2 regions of the Nocardia salmonicida genome follow, and region 2 is predicted to be linked to the other one. Evidence: riboswitches for the same ligand, from Rfam matches in the RefSeq annotation. Region 2 holds a riboswitch; the other holds the start of a gene.
The links. A riboswitch is a leader RNA that binds a small molecule or an ion and turns the genes downstream of it on or off. The one in region 2 is predicted to bind S-adenosylmethionine.
Positions count from the first base shown of each region.

Region 1: another riboswitch for S-adenosylmethionine. It lies ahead of OHS03_RS33115 (bifunctional o-acetylhomoserine/o-acetylserine sulfhydrylase); the one in region 2 lies ahead of OHS03_RS30060 (aminotransferase class V-fold PLP-dependent enzyme).

Region 1 covers NZ_CP108014.1:7,105,579-7,108,597, reverse strand. Annotated here, with positions in the region: gene OHS03_RS33120 (TetR family transcriptional regulator) at 1-597, shown strand, start outside; SAM riboswitch class IV at 662-772, shown strand; gene OHS03_RS33115 (bifunctional o-acetylhomoserine/o-acetylserine sulfhydrylase) at 855-2,171, shown strand; gene metX (homoserine O-acetyltransferase MetX) at 2,168-3,019, shown strand, end outside.
Region 2 covers NZ_CP108014.1:6,433,699-6,436,717, forward strand. Annotated here, with positions in the region: gene OHS03_RS30050 (Pls/PosA family non-ribosomal peptide synthetase) at 1-534, opposite strand, end outside; gene OHS03_RS30055 (MarR family winged helix-turn-helix transcriptional regulator) at 691-1,125, opposite strand; SAM riboswitch class IV at 1,365-1,479, shown strand; gene OHS03_RS30060 (aminotransferase class V-fold PLP-dependent enzyme) at 1,520-2,833, shown strand; gene OHS03_RS30065 (hypothetical protein) at 3,014-3,019, opposite strand, start outside.

The sequences.
Region 1 (3,019 bases), 670 kb from region 2:
CTGTGCGACAGCCAAGGGTTCGACGCGACGACGGTCGAGCAGATCGCCGCGGGCGCCGATGTGTCCCCACGCACCGTCAACCGGTACTTCGCGCTCAAGGAAGACATCGTGCTGGCCCCGATCGACGACTTCGGGGTCTCCGTCGCCGTCGCGCTGCGCTCCCAGCCGAATACCGGCAACGAACTCCAGGCGCTGTGTGGCGCCTACCTGACGGTGGTCCAGGCCGAGGCGGACGCGGACGGCATCCGGTTCATCCGCCAGTTCCTGCAGATGCAGCGCATCATGCGCACCAGCCAGTCGGTCAATGCGCGCGCGCTGGAATACGCGGAGAAGAAGAACGTCGCGGTGTGCACCGAGCTCGCGCAGCGGATGGGCACGTCACCGGAGGACTTCACGGTGAAGTTGGTGGCAGGCATCTGGCAGATGCTGTGCCACCTCTCGGTCGCCGATACCGAACAGGCACTGCTGAGCGGGTCTCCGACGGTAGCCGTTCGGGTCACCCGCGACGCCGTGCTGCGCGCCTACCACGGCTTGCGGCAGGTCTGTGGCGCACCGGTGGACGACACGCCAGGCTTCGGCACACCGTCCGACGAGTGATCTTCGGCGGGAAATGCGGGGGAAGTTTCCGCCCGCGGGAGATCTCCGGTTAACATGACGGCAAGGTCATGAGTACCAGCGCCAAGCCCCGGCTCGCTGGTCGGCAACCCTCCAGCTGCGGTGGGGTGCTCCGGGTGATGACCGGGCTCTCGAAAGTCGAGAGCAAGCGCGCACTGCAGGAGGCCCCCATGTGTTGTTGCCAGTCGATCCGACCCAGTTGACGAGATCCCCCCGGCTGACACCCTTTGGAGCACGACATGACTGACTCTTCCCTGCCCGAGAACTGGTCCTTCGAGACCAAGCAGGTCCACGCGGGCCAGGCCCCCGACGCGACCACCAACGCGCGGGCGCTGCCGATCTACCAGACCACCTCCTACACCTTCCGCGACACCGATCACGCCGCCGCGCTGTTCGGTCTCGCCGAGCCGGGCAACATCTACACCCGGATCATGAACCCCACCCAGGACGCGGTGGAGCAGCGCGTGGCCGCGCTCGAAGGCGGCGTCGCGGCGCTGCTGCTGGCCTCGGGCCAAGCCGCGGAGACCTACGCGATCCTGAACCTGGCGAGCGCGGGCGACCACATCGTGTCCAGCCCGCACCTCTACGGCGGCACCTACAACCTCTTCCATTACTCGCTGCCCAAGCTGGGGATCACGGTCTCGTTCGTCGAGGACCCCGATGATCTCGAGCAGTGGAAGGCCGCGATCCAGCCGAACACCAAGGCGTTCTACGGCGAGACCATCGCCAACCCGAGCAGCGCGGTGTTCGACATCCCCGGTATCGCCGGTGTCGCGCACGCGAACGGCCTTCCGCTGATCGTGGACAACACCGTCGCCACCCCGTACCTGATCCAGCCGCTGGCCCACGGCGCCGACATCGTCGTGCATTCGGCGACGAAGTACCTGGGTGGGCACGGCGCGGCCGTGGCGGGCGTGATCGTCGACGGCGGCACGTTCGACTGGACCGTGCGCGACGCCGACGGCAACGCGCGCTTCCCCGGTTTCACCGAGCCCGACCCCAGCTACCACGGCGCGGTGTTCGCCGATCTGGGCGCGCCCGCGTTCGCGCTGAAGGCGCGCGTGCAGTTGCTGCGCGATCTGGGTGCGGCGGTCTCGCCGTTCAACGCGTTCCTCATCGCGCAGGGCATCGAGACGCTGAGCCTGCGGGTCGAGCGGCACGTCAGCAATGCGGAGGCGGTCGCGAAGTTCGTCGCCGAGCAGCCGGGCGTCGACGCGGTGTTCTACGCGGGCCTCGAGTCCTCGCCCTGGCACGCGCGGGCCAAGGAGCTGGCGCCCAAGGGCGCGGGCGCGATCGTGGCGTTCGAGCTGGCGGGCGGCGTCGACGCGGGCAAGAAGTTCGTGGACGCGCTCAGCCTGCACAGCCATGTAGCTAACATCGGTGATGTGCGTTCACTCGTGATTCACCCGGCGTCGACCACGCACTCGCAGTTGACGCCCGCAGAGCAGCTGGCGGCCGGCGTCACTCCCGGCCTGGTCAGGCTCGCGGTGGGCATCGAGGGAATCGACGACATTCTGGCCGATCTGCGGGCCGGGTTCGCGGCGGCGACGACGTGACCGTGAGCACCGAATCGCCGATCGCCCGACCCGGAACCGGGGTGGCCCTGCTGCCACCGCCGGACGGGCGCGTCGGCGTGGTCGCCATCGGGGATGTGGCGCTGGAGAACGGCGCCGTCGTCCCCGATGTGCGGCTGGCGGTGCAACGCTGGGGCGAGCTCTCGCCCACCCTGGACAATGTGGTGCTCGTCGAACACGCGCTCACCGGCGACTCCCATGTCGTCGGTGGGCCCGACGGGGCGCCCGGCTGGTGGGAGGGCATGGTCGGGCCCGGCGCGCCGATCGACACCGACGAGTGGTGTGTGATCGCGACCAACGTGCTGGGCGGCTGCAAGGGCAGCACCGGCCCGTCCTCGCTCGCCTCCGACGGAAAGCCATGGGGCGCACGGTTTCCCGAGCTGAACATCCGTGACCAGGTGCAGGCCGAAGCGCAGTTGTTCGAGGTGCTCGGGATCGAGCGGCTCGGCGCTGTCGTCGGCGGCTCGATGGGCGGCATGCGGGTGCTCGAGTGGATCATCGGCCTGCCCGAGCGGGTCAGCGCCGCGCTCGTGCTGGCCGTCGGCGCCCGCGCCACCGCCGATCAGATCGGCACCCAGACCACCCAGATGGCCGTCATCACGGCCGATCCCGACTGGCAGGGCGGCGACTATCACGGCACCGGTCGCGCGCCGATGACCGGCATGGGCCTGGCCCGGCGCATCGCGCACCTGACCTACCGCACCGAGGGCGAACTCGACCACCGCTTCACCAACAGGCCCCAGGGCGACGAAGACCCGTGGACCGGTGGGCGCTACGCGGTGCAGAGCTACCTCGAGCACCAGGCCGACAAGCTGGTCCAGCGGTTCGAT
Region 2 (3,019 bases):
GGCGTTGCGATGGGTGACCGCCACACCTTTGGGGGTGCCGGTGGAGCCGGAGGTGAAGATGATCCACGCGTCATCGGCGGGGGTGGGCAGGGTGTTCCAGTCGTGTTCGCCCGTAGCCGTGGTGGCCGACTCGATGCCGTCGCCGGTGGCGATCGCGCTCACCCTGGCCTCGCCGAAGACGAGCTTGGCTCGCTCCTGCGGGTCGTCGGCGTCGACGGGCACGTAGGCGGCGCCGCAGTAGAGCACGGCCAGAATCGTCACGTAGAGCGCGGCGGTGCCCGACGGCATCCGTACGCCGACCCGGTCGCCCGGCCGCACGCCCGCCTCGGTGAGTTCGGCCATCCTGGCCTCGATCGCGGCGATCAATTCCATGTAGCTGAGCACGACGGTGCCGTCGTCGACGGCCGGTGCGTCAGGGTGTGCGAGGGCGGTGCTGGTCAGGATGTCGACCAGGGTCCGTGGCGGTGCGGCGAGATCGGCGCGCAGCAGCGGGTCGCGAAGAACCGCCGCTACCTCAGTGTGTGGCTCGAGCATCGTGCTCAGTCCACCTCTCATCGGTTGACCCCCATCGGTGGTGTCTGTTGTTTCATGAGCGGGTTACCGGAGGGCAAACAGGATGGTCACCAGATGCCAACGGTACTCGGTGCGGGTGTTGCCGGACGGCAGCGAAGCGCGTGCCGTCGGCGCTGTTCACGACGGCGATTCCGGCATCTCGCCGAGGGCGGTGACCGCCAGCCGGTGCAGCGTCCGCTGTTCTTCTTCGTCCAGGCGTCCCAGCACGCGGGCGGTGGCCTCGGCGATCAGCTTGTCGGTGCGTTTGCACTGCTTGCGCCCCGCCTCGGTGATCCGCAGCCGGTACTTGCGGCGATCCTTGCCGTCGCGGGTGCGTTCGACCAGTTCGGCGCGTTCCAGCGCGTCGATCAGGCGCACGACTTCACTGCGGTCGATACCGAGCGCGTCGCCCACTTTCTTCTGCGTCAGGTCGGCGTTCTCGGCGATGAAGGTGAGCACCCAGTGATCGCGCAACGGGACGTCGATCTCGGCGTGCAGGGCCTTGGTGAGCCGTCCGAGCGCGTACACCGGGTAGCGCGGCAGGCCGCGGACGGAGTTCGTGTTCGTGGACATGAGTGGGAACTCTAGCAAATGGTGGAGGTGCCCAATCATTCGGTTCCTCCATCATGGGGTGTGTAGATGGTTGAGAATTGGGTGTGAGCAGGCAACTCGGGGGCAATCCCGCGCATTCGCGTCGGAGACCGGGTCGGCGTGTCGAACCGGGCGAGGTCGTGTGCGGTCGGCGGCGACTCGGAGCGCGGTCGGCGAAAGGTGGTTGACAGGTCCGGCGGTCGTCTGTCACTCTCGTTTCAGGTCACGAGTACCAGCGTTCAGCCCCGGCTTGCTGGTCGGCAACCCTCCTCCGCGGTGGGGTGCTCCGGGTGACGACCAGGCTGACGTCCGAATTGGGCGCGGCAAGCGCGGGCCACCTCTCTGGAGCGGGTCCCTGAGCCGACGGGATTTCGTCATGACTGCTGTAATCGACCCCACCTGTGCCATCGCCGCCGTTTCCGGTGCCGACCTGCAGGTTCCGCTCGTTCAAGGCGGCACCAGCTCCTACGCCAACTTCGACTACGCCGCGAGTGCGCCGGCATTGAAGCAGGTCACCGACCGGATTTCGCAGTTGCTGCCGTACTACGCCAGCGTGCACCGGGGTGCGGGCTACGCCTCGCGGATCTCGACCGAGTGCTACGAGGCTTCCCGTGGCGCGGTCGCCCGGTTCCTCGACGCCGACGACGACCAGGTCGTCGTGTTCACCCGCAACACCACCGATTCGCTGAACCTGCTGGCCGGATGCGTGCCCGGGGAGACCGTGGTGCTCGATATCGAGCACCACGCCAACTTCCTGCCGTGGACCGCGCACGGTCGCCGGGTGGTACGGGCCGCCGCCACCGTCGAGGAGACGATTCAGCGAGTCGTCGCCGAGCTGTGCAGCAAGCCCGCCGCGCTGCTCGCGGTGACCGGGGCATCCAATGTCACCGGTGAGGTACTGCCGCTGGAGCGCCTCGCGACCATCGCCCACCTGTGCGGTGCGCGCATCCTCGTCGATGCCGCGCAGCTGGCTCCACATCGACGGATCTCCTTGCGCGAGAGCGGGATCGACTATCTCGCGTTCTCCGGGCACAAGCTGTACGCCCCGTTCGGTTCGGGCGTGCTCGTCGGCCGACGCGACTGGCTGGACCAGGGTGAGCCCTACCTGGCGGGCGGCGGTGCGGTGCGCAATGTCGGTGTGTCGGAGGTCGAATGGGCTTGCGCGCCGCAGCGGCACGAGGCCGGTTCGCCGAATGTGTTGGGCGCGGCCGCTATCGCCGCCGCGTGCGACGCACTCGCCGCGATCGACTCCACTGAACTCGTTGCCCACGAACGCTTTCTGGCGGACCGTCTTCGTGACGGTTTGTCCGCGATCGCAGGCGTCGACCTGGTCACCATCTGGTCCGACAGCCCCGACTGTGTCGGCATCGTCGCCTTCACCGTCGCCGACCACGCCCCCGGTAAGGTCGCCTCCTACCTCTCCGCAGAACACGCCATCGGCGTACGCGACGGCCGTTTCTGCGCCCACCCGCTGCTCACCAGCCTCGGCCTCGACGCGGCCCTCCGTGCCAGCATCGGCCTCGGAACCACCGCCGCCGACGTCGACCGCCTGATCGGCGCGGTCGCTACCTTGGTCACCAACGGGCCCACCTGGGAATACGCCGCCACCGACGGCCACTGGAACCCCACCCCCGAAACCCGCCCCCTCACCGCTTCCCTCGACGGCGCGGCCCCCTGCCTGATCGGCTGAATCGCAGGCAGGGCTAGACCACCCCGAATGTCGGCCGCTGAGAGCTGTTCTCGGCGGCCGATACCCTCCGAAAAATTGCAGGTTTGATGTGTTCCCAGCTGGGTAACGCATGTCGAACCGGTCGCGATGAAGCCCCCGAGATCGCCCGATAATCGAAGGGGACACAGTGACTCGACCGATTCAGCC